2 linked regions of the Caldimonas brevitalea genome follow. The protein of the gene in region 2 interacts with the protein of the main gene of each other region in a pairwise test. Links are inferred from orthologs where the notes say so. Each region holds a gene or a part of one and is shown on either strand. Other genes may lie near its edges.

What was found.
Region 1: the proteins of AAW51_RS11430 (region 2) and AAW51_RS00615 interact in binary tests that used the Escherichia coli proteins (3 or more experiments, as listed by UniProt). The link is inferred for Caldimonas brevitalea from one-to-one orthologs.

Annotation. Positions count from the first base shown.
Region 1 is NZ_CP011371.1:136,843-143,220, forward strand. The notes cover bases 1,199-4,189. They hold AAW51_RS00615 (rod shape-determining protein), read right to left. Parts: upstream 3,221-4,189; coding sequence 2,177-3,220; downstream 1,199-2,176. Other genes in these bases: mreC (rod shape-determining protein MreC), read right to left, coding at 1,199-1,992; gatC (Asp-tRNA(Asn)/Glu-tRNA(Gln) amidotransferase subunit GatC), read left to right, coding at 3,496-3,795; gatA (Asp-tRNA(Asn)/Glu-tRNA(Gln) amidotransferase subunit GatA), read left to right, coding at 3,807-4,189. Also shown: mrdA (penicillin-binding protein 2), read right to left, coding at 1-473; rod shape-determining protein MreD, read right to left, coding at 515-1,033; more of mreC, read right to left, coding at 1,030-1,198; more of gatA, read left to right, coding at 4,190-5,288; Asp-tRNA(Asn)/Glu-tRNA(Gln) amidotransferase subunit GatB, read left to right, coding at 5,290-6,378. UniProt on the Escherichia coli protein: Forms membrane-associated dynamic filaments that are essential for cell shape determination. Acts by regulating cell wall synthesis and cell elongation, and thus cell shape.
Region 2 is NZ_CP011371.1:2,570,569-2,576,954, reverse strand. Bases 1,214-4,212 are described here. They hold AAW51_RS11430 (helix-turn-helix domain-containing protein), read right to left. Parts: upstream 3,168-4,212; coding sequence 2,259-3,167; downstream 1,214-2,258. Other genes in these bases: rlmN (dual-specificity RNA methyltransferase RlmN), read right to left, coding at 3,972-4,212; pilW (type IV pilus biogenesis/stability protein PilW), read right to left, coding at 3,160-3,975; ispG (flavodoxin-dependent (E)-4-hydroxy-3-methylbut-2-enyl-diphosphate synthase), read right to left, coding at 1,214-2,237. Also shown: hisS (histidine--tRNA ligase), read right to left, coding at 1-873; more of ispG, read right to left, coding at 948-1,213; more of rlmN, read right to left, coding at 4,213-5,105; ndk (nucleoside-diphosphate kinase), read right to left, coding at 5,179-5,604; AAW51_RS11410 (pseudouridine synthase), read right to left, coding at 5,769-6,386.

The sequences.
Region 1 (6,378 bases), 2.4 Mb from region 2 along the record:
CGCGCCTTGATGTCGACGCCCGGGAAGCGGTAGCGCTGCACCGCAAAACGTGCCACCTCCTCGTCGCTGAGCCGGGTGCGCAGCGGCAGCGACTCGAAGCTCTTCGAGTCCTCCATCAGCCGCTTGAAGCGGCGCCGGTCGGCTGCAGAGACGTTGACCACCTGCGCCAGCTCGTCGATGGTCGCGTCCAGGTCGGCCAGCTTCGACGGCGTCAGCTCCAGCGTGTAGGCCGAGTAATTGTTGGCGAGCACGACGCCGTTGCGGTCGAGGATCAGCCCGCGGTTGGGCACGATGGGCACCACCGAAATGCGGTTGTTCTCGGCCCGCGTCGACAGCTCGTCGTAGCGCAGCACCTGCAGATAGGCGAGGCGGGCGAACACCAGGCCGAAGCCCAGCAGCACCATCGCAGCGGCGAACAGCACCCTCGCGCGAAAGCGCGACAGCTCGAGTTCGACGTTTTTCAGTTCGGTCATCGGGGGACTACTCGCCCTTCAAGCCTCGGGCGCGGGCGCACTTACAGCGGGCGGTTCTGGTCGGGGTCGGGCGGCCGCCGCTGCGGGGCCAGCAACAACCAGGTGGCGATGGGCCACAGCAGTGCTTCGAATACCGGTGCCAGCAGCAGTTCCCAGCCGGGAAACACGTCGCCGGCAATCAGTCGAATCAGCACGGAAACCGCGTGCGCCGCAAAAAACAGCGGCAGGATCTGTACCGCCTGCGACAGCGTCGGGAACCACAGCAGCCGCCGGTGGATGGTGATCGCGAAATAACTCAGCAGTGTGTAGGCCAGTGCATGTTGGCCCAGCAAGGCGGCCTGGTGCACATCCATCATCACGCCGAAGGTGAAGGCGGCGCCGACACCGACGCGGCGCGGCTGGTGCACATTCCAGAACACCAGCGTCAGCGCGAGCAGGTCGGGCATCGACGTGCTCTTGCCCATCGGCACCAGGTTGACCGCAAACGCGGCCAGCAGCGACAGCCAGATGAAGACGGGGTTGACCGGCAACAGCAGCTGGTCGGAGCCACGCGGCATCATCGGGCAGGTCCTTTCCTGGCAGGCGCCGAGGCCGCCGCCTTGGGCGCGGACGCGGCGGGCGGCGGTGTTGCGGCAGCCGCCGGCTCGGGCTGCGGCCGCGGCGGCAAGGTGTCGCCCACCGGTTGCAGCACCAGCACGTGGCGGGCGCTGGTCGGCGCGCTGACGGGAGTCAGCACGATCTTGGCGAAGGCCGAATCGGCGCGTCGGTCGACCTTGGCGACCCGGGCCACCGGCAGGCCGGGCGGGTAGACGCCGTCGACGCCGGAGGTGCTCAACAGGTCGCCTTCCTGCACGTCGGCATTGGCTGCCATGAAGCGCAGTTCCATCGCGTCGTTGACGGCGTCGCCGTAGGCGATGCCGCGGGCCGAGGTGCGCACGTTGAGCGTCGGGATCACGGCGTCCTTGTCGGTCAGCAGGGTGACCTCGGACGCCAGCGGATAGACGCGGGTCACCTGCCCCAGCACGCCGGTCTCGTCGATCACCGGCGAGCCCCGCACGACCCCCTGGGCGCTGCCGAGGTCGATCACCACCTTGCGGCTGTACGGGTCGGGCGCGTCGTACAGCACCTCAGCCGCCCGTGTCTTGGCCGGCAGCGCGGGGCGCAGTTCCAGCATCGCGCGCAGCCGCGCGTTTTCTTTCTCGAGCAACTCGACGCGCGCCACCCGCATCGCCTGTTCCGACAGCTGGCGCTGCGCGGCGGCCTCTTTGGCGCGGGCCTCGTTCAGGCCGCGCACGTAGTCACCGCCGGTGCGCGCGGTTTCGACCGGCACCAGCAAGGCCCGCTGGGCCGGGTGCAGCACCGTGGCCACCACCGCGCGCAGCGGCTGGGTCAGGTTGAGCCGCGTGTCGGCCACCATCAGGAAGAAGGCGAGCGCCGAGAAAAACATCAGACGCGTCAGCGCCGACGGCCCTTGCTTGAAGAAGGGCGGCGGCGTGCGGTCGAGAGTGCCGAGTGGCATGGCAGCAGCAGGCAGGTCAGGCAGTGCGGCGCCGGGTGGCGACGCTCACGACGCAAAAATCCAAGGTGGCCAGCCCGTGCGGCGACGGGGCGTCGGTCCGGTGTACGAGCCGCGCACCCGTACCGGAGTTCCGCCGGCCGGGGCAGACGGGCTCGTCAACAAGCATACGGCTCGAACGGGTTCATCACTCCGACGTGAAGATGGCCCCCAGCCGTTCCATCCGCTCCAGCGCCATGCCGCAGCCACGCACGACGCAGGTCAGCGGATCTTCCGCCACCAGCACCGGCAGGCCGGTTTCTTCGGCCAGCAGGCGGTCGAGATCGCGCAGCAGCGCGCCGCCGCCGGTCAGCAGCATGCCGCGCTCGGCGATGTCGGCGCCCAGCTCGGGCGGCGTTTGCTCGAGTGCGTTCTTGACGCTGGAGACGATCTGGTTGAGCGGGTCGGTCAGCGCTTCGAGGATTTCGTTGCTCGAAATCGTGAAGCTGCGCGGCACGCCCTCCGACAGGTTGCGGCCCTTGACCTCCATCTCCTTGACCTCGGAGCCGGGGAAGGCGGAGCCGATTTCTTTCTTGATGGCCTCGGCGGTCGGTTCGCCGATCAGCATGCCGTAGTTGCGGCGGATGTAGTTGATGATGGCTTCGTCGAACTTGTCGCCGCCCACCCGCACGCTGCCCTTGTAGACCATGCCGCCGAGCGACACGACCCCCACTTCCGTGGTGCCGCCGCCGATGTCGACCACCATCGAGCCGGAAGCTTCGGACACTGGCAGGCCGGCGCCGATCGCGGCGGCCATCGGTTCTTCGATCAGGTAGACCTCGGAGGCACCGGCGCCCAGCGCCGACTCGCGGATGGCGCGCCGCTCGACCTGGGTGGAGCCGCAGGGCACGCAGATGATGATGCGCGGGCTCGGTTTCAGCACCGAGCGCGGGTGGACCATCTTGATGAACTGCTTGAGCATTTGCTCAGTGACGGTGAAGTCGGCGATGACGCCGTCTTTCATCGGGCGGATCGCTTCGATGTTGCCCGGCACTTTGCCGAGCATCGCCTTGGCTTCGGCGCCGACCGCCTGGATCGTTTTCTTGCCGTTGGGGCCGCCTTCATGGCGGATGGCGACCACCGAGGGCTCGTCCAGCACGATGCCTTTGCCGCGCACGTAGATCAGCGTGTTCGCGGTGCCCAGATCGATGGCGAGGTCCGTCGAAAAGTAGCGACGAATGGATTCGAACATGTTGGCTTGTCAAAGTCCGCCCTGGCTGTGAGCAACTGGCATTGCAGCCGGGGGGACGAAGGATTTTTCGGGTTTTCTCCGGGACCGCTCCAGGGCACGTCGAAGGTGTCCTTTTGCGCGCTTTTCAGCACGAAACCGGCGCTGATCGCGCAGACGGGGGTGGCGGGGCGACCCCCAAAGCGTAGCGACCTGGCCGGCTGTGGATAACGCGCGATAATACCCGATCCCACCCGCGCCGATCCTTGCGGGAACCACCCAAAAACGAACTAATTTACATGGCACTGACTTCCGAAGACGTCGGCCGTATCGCCCACCTCGCCCGGCTGGAGCTGAGCGGCGAAGAACAAGCGGCGATGCTGCATCAGCTCAACGATTTCTTCTCCATCGTCGAACGCATGCGCGCGGTCGACACCAGCGGTGTGGAACCGCTCTACACCCCCCTGTCGGCGGTTCAAGAGGTGGCCTTGCGGCTGCGCGAAGACGTCGTCACCGAGGCCGACCAGCGTGACGCCAACCAGCGCAGCGCCCCGGCGGTCGAAGACGGCCTGTTCCTGGTGCCCCAGGTCATCGAGTGAGGCGCCCGACCATGGACCTGCACCACCTGGGCGTGGCCGAACTGGCCCGCCAACTCGAGGCCCGCGCCGTCTCCAGCGTCGAACTGACGAAGCAACTGCTTGCACGGGTTGCCGCCCACGAACAGTTGGGCGCTTTCCTCTGCACCGACGAGGCCGTGGCCCTGCGCCAGGCCGAAGCCGCGGACGCCCGCCGCGCGCGTGGTGAGACGGGCCCGCTGCTGGGAGTGCCGATCGCGCACAAGGACATCTTCGTCACCCGCGATTTCCCGACCACGGCCGCCTCGCGCATGCTCGACGGCTACCGCAGCCCGTTCGACGCCACCGTGGTCGACCAGCTCGCGCAGGCCGGCGCGGTGACGCTGGGCAAGCTCAATTGCGACGAATTTGCAATGGGCGGCAGTAACGAAAATTCCGCCTACCTCCCGGCCCGCAACCCCTGGAACACCGAGCGCATCCCCGGCGGCTCGTCGGGCGGCTCGGCCGTCGCGGTGGCCGCGCGCCTGGTGCCCGCCGCCACCGGCACCGACACCGGCGGCTCGGTGCGCCAGCCGGCGGCCTTGTGCAACGTCACCGGCATCAAGCCGACCTACGGCCGCTGCTCGCGCTACGGCATGATCGCCTTCGCGTCCAGCCTGGACCAGGCCGGCCCGCTGGCCCGCAGTGCAGAAGACTGTGCCGTGCTGTTGAGTGCGATGAGCGGCTTCGACCCGCGCGACGCCACCTCGGCCGACCGCCCCGCCGAAGACTACCGCGCCGCGCTCGTCGCGCCGCGCGCCGGCGCGACCGCGGGCCGCCCGCTGCAAGGCCTGCGCATCGGGCTGCCCAAAGAATTCTTCGGCGCCGGTGTGTCGGCCGACGTGGCCGACGCGGTGCGCCAGGCGCTGGCGGAATACGAAAAGCTGGGGGCGACCCTGGTGGAGGTGTCGCTGCCGCGCACAGAGCTGGCGATCCCGGTCTACTACATCATCGCGCCGGCCGAGGCCAGCTCCAACCTGAGCCGTTACGACGGCGTGCGCTACGGGCACCGGGCGCAGGCATACGACGGCCTGCTCGAGATGTACAAGAAAACGCGCGCCGAAGGCTTCGGGCCGGAAGTGAAGCGCCGCATCATGATCGGCACCTACGTGCTGAGCCACGGCTATTACGACGCCTATTATTTGCAGGCGCAGAAGCTGCGCCGCATGATCGCCGACGATTTCCAGGCCGCCTTCCGGCAGTGCGACGTGATCGCCGGGCCGGTGTCGCCGACCGTGGCCTGGCCCATCGGCGGCAAGACCGACCCGGTCGCCAACTACCTCGCCGACATCTTCACGCTGCCCGCCAGCCTAGCCGGGCTGCCGGGCATGAGCGTGCCGGCGGGTTTTGGCGAAGCCGGCTTGCCGGTCGGGCTGCAGCTGATCGGCAACTACTGGAAGGAAGGCGAGCTGCTGCACACCGCACACGCCTTGCAGCAGGCCACCGACTGGCACCTCCGCGCACCGGAGGGCTTTTGAGATGAGCAGCACCACCACCAGCACCACCGCCACGACCGCCAAGCTGGTGCGCGGGTATGAAGTCGTGATCGGCCTCGAAACCCACGCCCAGCTGTCCACCCGTTCCAAGATCTTCTCGGGCGCCAGCACCGAATTCGGCGCCGCGCCCAACACCCAGGCCAGCCCGGTCGACCTGGCGCTGCCCGGCACGCTGCCGGTGATGAACAAGGCCGCCGTGGAGCGCGCGATCCGTTTCGGGCTCGCCGTGGGCGCCACCGTCGCGCCGCTGTCGATCTTCGCGCGCAAGAATTATTTCTACCCGGACCTGCCGAAGGGCTACCAGATCAGCCAATACGAGATCCCGGTGGTGCAAGGCGGGCTGATCGAGTTTTATGTCGGCGACGCCAAACACCAGGTGCGCCTGACCCGCGCCCACCTGGAAGAAGACGCCGGCAAGTCGCTGCACGAGGACTACCACGGCCAGACCGGCATCGACCTCAACCGCGCCGGCACGCCGCTGCTCGAGATCGTGTCCGAGCCCGACATGCGCAGCAGCATCGAGGCCACCGAGTACGCGAAGGCACTGCACGCGCTGGTGGTGTGGCTGGGCATATGCGACGGCAACATGCAGGAAGGTTCGTTCCGCTGCGACGCCAACGTCTCGGTGCGCAAGCCGGGCGCACCGTACGGCACCCGGCGTGAGATCAAGAACCTGAACAGCTTCCGCTTCCTGCAGCAGGCCATCGACTACGAGATCCAGTGGCAGATCGACGAGATCGAGGAAGGCCGCAAGATCCAGCAGGCGACGGTGCTGTTCAACCCCGACTCCGGGGAAACCCGCGCCATGCGGACCAAGGAAGACGCGCACGACTACCGCTACTTCCCCGACCCCGACCTGCCGCCGCTGGTGATCGCGCCCGAGTGGGTCGAGCGGGTGCGCGGCGAGATGCCCGAGTTGCCGCGCGTGATGGCCGAACGGTTCCAGCGCGACTATGCGCTGCCGGCCTACGACGCGACGATGATGACGCAGAGCAAGGACTTCGGCGCTTACTTCGAGCAGGCCGCCAAGGCTTGCGGGCAGCCCAAGCTGGTGGCCAACTGGCTGATGGGC
Region 2 (6,386 bases):
GCGGCCGCCGCCACAGACGGTGCCTTGCGAACCGAGCCGGTCGGTGACCCACTCGAACACCGTCAGGTTGTAATAGTCCATGCCGCGCACCAGGCGCGGGTTGATACGGTAGGCGAGCCCGTTGGCATCGAGCACCGCACGCACCGCGTCGAAGTGCGCCAGCGACGCCTCGCCAAGAAAGTCCATCAGCCGCGGCGCCGCCTCGACCAGCGCTTGCATTGCCGGATTCTTGGTGTCGAGGATGCGCAGCGGGTTGCTGTGCAAGCGACGCTGCGCGTCGGCGTCGAGCTGGTCGCGGTGCTGCTCGAAGTAGGCGATCAGGGCGTCCCGGTGCGCGCGGCGCTCGTCCGGCTGGCCCAGGCTGTTGAGCTCCAGGCGCACGTCGGTCAAGCCGAGGTCTTGCCACAGTGCGCGGCACATCAGGATCAGTTCAGCGTCGACATCGGGGCCGGCGAACCCGAGGGCCTCGGCGCCGACTTGGTGGAACTGGCGGTAGCGCCCGCGTTGCGGCTTTTCGTGCCGGAACATGGGGCCCATGTAGTAGATGCGCTTGCCGCCGTCGTACAGCAAGGAGTGTTCGGCCACGGCGCGCACCACACCCGCGGTGTTCTCGGGGCGCAGCGTCAGCTTGTCGCCGTTCATCGCGTCCTCGAAGGAGTACATCTCTTTCTCGACGATGTCGGTCACCTCGCCGAGGCCGCGCACGAACAAGGTCGTCGGCTCGACAATGGGCGTGCGCAGGTTGAGGTAGCCGTAGCGGGCCATCAGCGCGCGCACCTTGTCCTCGAACCACTCCCACCGCGCCGAATCCGGCGGCAGGATGTCGTTCATGCCCTTGACGGCCTTCAGCTCGGCCTTGAGTTGTTCTGCCATGTCGTTTTCATGAGGTTTTTGGCCCTTGCCGTGCGGCACCCGGTGCCGCCACGCAAGGCGAGCGCGCGCGGCGCTCAGGCTGCCGTCTCGGCACCGACGCCGTAACGGCGTTCGATGTAGTCCTCGACGATCTTCTGGAATTCTTGCGCGATGGTGTCGCCGCGCAGCGTGAGCGCCTTTTCGCCGTCGATGAAGACCGGCGCCGCCGGGGCTTCGCCGGTGCCCGGCAGGCTGATGCCGATATCGGCATGCTTGCTCTCGCCAGGACCGTTGACGATGCAGCCCATCACGGCGACTTTCATCGTCTCGACGCCCGGGAAGCGCGCCTTCCAGACCGGCATCTGCGCCCGCAGGTAGTCGTCGATCTGCTTGGCCAGTTCCTGGAACACGGTGCTGGTGGTGCGCCCGCAGCCGGGGCAGGCGGTCACGCTCGGGACGAAGGCGCGCAGCCCCAGGGCCTGCAGGATCTCCATCGCCACCACCACTTCCTGGGTGCGGGCCTCGCCCGGCTGGGGCGTGAGCGAGACGCGGATGGTGTCGCCGATGCCCTCTTGCAGCAGCACCGACAGCGCCGCGGCCGAGGCCACCGTACCTTTGGTGCCCATGCCGGCTTCGGTCAGGCCCAGGTGCAGCGAGTAGTCGCAGCGTGCCGCGAGTGCGCGGTAGACCGAGATCAGGTCCTGCACACCGCTGACCTTGCACGACAGCGTGATCTGGTCGCCGTGCAGGCCGAGCGCCTCGGCGCGCCGGGCCGACTCGATCGCCGACGTCACCAGGGCCTGGTACATCACTTGTTTGGCGTCCCAGGGGCGGGCACGGCGGGCGTTCTCGTCCATCAGCGCCGCCAGCAGTTCCTGGTCGAGGCTGCCCCAGTTGACGCCGATGCGCACCGCCTTGCCGTAGCGGGCCGCCGCCTCGACCATCTGCGCGAACTGCTTGTCGCGCTTGTCACCCTTGCCGACGTTGCCCGGGTTGATGCGGTATTTCGACAAGGCCTCGGCGCAGGCCGGGTGCTCGGTCAGCAGCTTGTGGCCGTTGTAATGGAAGTCGCCGATCAGCGGCACCATGATGCCCATGCGGTCGAGCTGCTCGCGGATCGCCGGCACCGCCTGCGCTGCCTCCGGCGTGTTGACGGTGATGCGCACCATCTCCGAGCCCGCCAGCGCCAGCTCCTTGACCTGGATGGCCGTCTCGATCGCGTCGGCCGTGTCGGTGTTCGTCATCGACTGCACCCGCACCGGCGCGTCACCGCCCACCGTCACGACATGGTCGCCCCACGCGACGCGGCACTGCCGCGAACGGCGCGCTGCAGGCGCCGCAGCCACGGTGAAACAGTCAGGGGCGTCGGAAAGGGCGTCTTGCATGGTCAACACCTGTGGCGGTGCCTACTTGATCTGAAGGGTGGCGACGTTGTCTCGCGCATGGGGGCCGATGTCGAAAGGCGCACCCCGCACCGTCAGCTCAACGCCGCGTGCATTGCCGAGTCGCACACGCATCGGGAAGGTTCCGTCCAGCGTCAGGATCTCGCCCTTGCGCGCCAGGCGCGACACCAGCACCTTGCCGGCTGCGTCGCGCGCATCGACCCAGCTGTCGGACGTGACGTTGACCACCACCGGTGCGGTAGACGGCACGTTCACCAGCGCCTGCGATGCCGAGACCAAGGGCACACCCGGATCGGGCGCCGACGCCGGGGCCGAAGCACCGGGGTCGACCACCAGCGGGGCGGAATGAACCGTCTCGGAGGCCGCACCTTCGCCGGGCGGCATGACGGGCACCGTCACCGTCGTGGTGCCGGGGGTCGACGCGCCATCGACCCCGGCCGTCGTGTCGGCGGTGGTCGTGTCGACGCCGGGCAGCCGCAGCAGGCCCTGCGGCAGCAGCCACAGCACGATCGCCGCCACCACCAGCAAGAGGGGCAGCAAGAACGCCGGGCGCAGCAAGGCCGCGGGCTTGAAACCCTCGCGACGGCGCGAGTCGCCATCGCGGAAGGGCTGGTTCAGGCCCATCGCCACATGTTCCAGCCGGGACGGCGTGCCCGGTGTCGGCAACTTGGCCAGCACCGGCACCGGATCCACCTTCAAGAAGCGGCAGACGGCCTGGGCCAGCGCGCGTGCGAAGGTGGGGTCGGGCAATTCCTCGTGGCGGTCCGCCTCGAGCGCTTCGAGCTTTTGCACCGACACCTTGATCGAGGCCGCGAGGGCTGCGATGTGGATGCCATTGGCCAGGCGAGCCGCCTTCAGCATCTCGCCGGCGCTCTGCCCGCCGGTGGCGGAGGTCCGATCAGGCTCAGTCATCGAAGCGCCTCCGTTCAAACGCCGCCGCCTCGCGCGACTGGGGGTAACGCTGCTTCAATTGGTTGCCGTATTCCATTGCTCCCGTCGTATTGCCGAGCTTGTGTTCGATGCGAGCCGCCAGCCAAAGCGTTTCGGAATTGGCGAGTTGCGGCACGTTGTTGACCCGTCGAATATAGAAGCGAGCGCGCTCGTATTCGCGCCGCTGGAACAACACGTTGGCGAGGTTGACGGACGTCGCCGGGTTGCCAGGGTCGCGTTCGTAAGAGCGTGTCAACGTCTGCTCTGCGCCCGCCAGGTCCCCCGCGCGGGCCTGGCACACGCCTTTGGCCAACAGGCTTTTGGTCGCCTCGCGGTATTGCGGCTGCGCCACCGCCGCGTCGAACTGCGCATCGGCATCACGGGCGCGCCCGCGCTGGCACAAGAACCAGCCGTAGTTGTGCATCACGTCGCTGTCGCGAGGGTTCAGTTGCAAGGCGCGCCTGAAGCTTTCCTCGGCCAACTGGTCTTCGTTCATGCTGGCGTAGACGAGGCCGCGCAGGTTGTACGCCTGCGGCATGTTGGGGTCGGCCTGCAGGGCCTGCTTCAGCTCGTCGAGCGCGGTGGTCGCCTGCCCTTGGGCGTAATAGGCCGACGCCAGCTCGAGGCGGATGCGCGCCCGCTTCTGCGCGTCGGTCTCGTCAGAGGCGGTCACGATATCGCGCGAGCCGCCCGGAAGCGGCTGGTTGGCGCAACCGGCCACCAGCCCGATGCCGAGCAGCACGCCCAGCGCCGATGCCCAAGGCCATGCGCATCGCCCCAACATGGTCATCTTGTCTCCTGCCGGCTGGTGCCGGGCTTGTGGATGCGGATGGGTTGCCGGGTGAGGCGCTGCTGCACGTTGGTGCGATCCTGCACCTCGCCGGCCAATTGCCCGCAGGCGGCGTCGATGTCATCGCCGCGCGTCTTGCGGACCGTCGTGACGATACCAGCGTCCTGCAGCACCTTGGCGAACGCCTGCACCTGCGCGCGCGGCGAACACTTGAGCCCGGACGCCGGGAAGGGGTTGAACGGGATCAAATTCAGCTTGCACGACACCTTGGCGCGCAGCAACGCCACCAGCTCGCGGGCCTGGGCCTCGCTGTCGTTGACACCGTCGAGCATGCAGTACTCGAAGGTGATGAAATCGCGCGGCGCCGCGGTCAAATAGCGCCGGCAGGCGTCGAGCAGTTCGGCGATCGGGTACTTGCGGTTCAACGGCACCAGTTCATCGCGCAGGACGTCGTTGGGCGCGTGCAGCGACACGGCCAGCGCCACCGGACAGTCCGCCATCAAGCGGTCCATCATCGGCACCACGCCAGAGGTCGACACCGTCACCCGTCGCCGCGACAGGCCATAGCCGTGGTCGTCGAGCATCACGCGCAGTGCGGGCACCAGCGCCGAGTAGTTTTGCAGCGGCTCGCCCATGCCCATCATCACGACGTTGGTGATGGCGCGTTCGCCCGGCGCCAGCTTCAGGCGCTGGCGCAGGTGGTGTTCGGCATACCAGAGCTGGGCCAGGATCTCGCCGGTGGTGAGATTGCGGCTGAAGCCCTGGTGGCCGGTGGAACAGAAACGGCAGCCGACCGCGCAGCCCGCCTGCGACGATACGCACAGCGTGCCCCGGTCGTCTTCCGGAATGAAAACCGCCTCGACCGCATCGCCGGCGCCGACGTCGAACAGCCACTTGATGGTGCCGTCGTTCGAGGCCTGCTCGGTCAGGATGGGCAGCGGGCGGATCTCGGCCTTGCCGGCGAGTTTCTCGCGCAAGGACTTGGCCAGGTCGGACATCTGGGAGAAGTCCGACGCGCCCTTCTGGTGGATCCACCGGAACAACTGGGTCGCGCGAAAGCGCTTCTCACCCAGCTGTTCGCAAAATGCGGCCAGTCCGTCGAGATCGTGATCCAGCAGGTTGGCCGCCATGTTCATCACTCCTTCGTCGCATGCGCCGCCCGCCCGTTGCAAGGCAGGCGGGACGGCGCCGCCACAGCCTGCTTCAGCGGCTGTAGACGTTCATGCCGGGGAAGAAGAAGGCCACTTCGGCCGCGGCGGTTTCGGGAGCGTCGGAGCCGTGCACGGCATTGGCGTCGATGCTGTCGGCGAAATCGGCGCGGATGGTGCCTTTGTCGGCCTTCTTCGGATCGGTGGCGCCCATCAGCTCGCGGTTCTTGGCGATGGCGCCTTCACCTTCGAGCACCTGGATCATGACCGGGCCCGACACCATGAAGTCGACCAGGTCCTTGAAGAAGGGCCGGGCCTTGTGGACGGCATAGAACTGCTCGGCCTCACCGCGGGACAGATGCGCCATCTTGGCCGCGACGATCTTCAGACCCGCGCCTTCGAAGCGCGCATAGATCTGGCCAATCACATTCTTGGCCACAGCGTCGGGTTTGATGATCGACAGAGTGCGTTCGACCGCCATGAAAATTCTCCTGAATCAAGTACTTGGCAAAGCTTTGAATTGTAGCGCTCGAACCCTGGGTTTTCCCCTGCCCGTGCGCTTTTTCCGCCCAGGGGCAAGGCCTTCGAGCGCGCTGTGTCGCGGCGTCGGTACGGCCGGCTTGCAGCGGCTGCACGCGCCCTGCTTCAGCGACCGCGGCCGCCGCGGCCACCGCCACCGCCGCCGCCGCCGCCACCACCTCGCTTAGGTCCGCCGCCGCCACCGCCGAAACCCCGGTTGGCACCGCCACCGCCCCCACGGCCGCCGCCCTTGTTGCCATGGGTCTTGCGGTAGAAGGCGTCGGCGCCGATATAGCCCACGGTCGTCTGCATCGGGTCAGGCTGACGCGGCTGCCCCTGCTTCGCCTTGGTCGACTGGGCGAAGCGCTTGTCGTAGGTCTGCTCCAGCGGATCGGGACCGGTGATGCGCGGCGTGGCGGCCGGCCGGTCTTTGCCACCGGGGCGGCCACCGCGCTCCTGGCGCTGCTTGTTGTTGCCGCCGCCGGCACCGGGCTTGCCGCCGCGCCCCTCGCGCGGACCGCCCTCCTGTGGGCGCACGGTCTCGCCGCCCGCCAGGCGCTTCATCGAGCGCACGTCGGTTTCGTCGAGCTCGACCCAGACGCCACGCTTGAGCCCACGCGGCAGCACGACCGTGCCGTAGCGGATGCGAATCAGCCGGCTCACCGTCAGACCGACGGCGTCGAACAGCTTGCGCACCTCGCGGTTGCGACCTTCGGTGATGACAACACGGTACCAGTGGTTGGC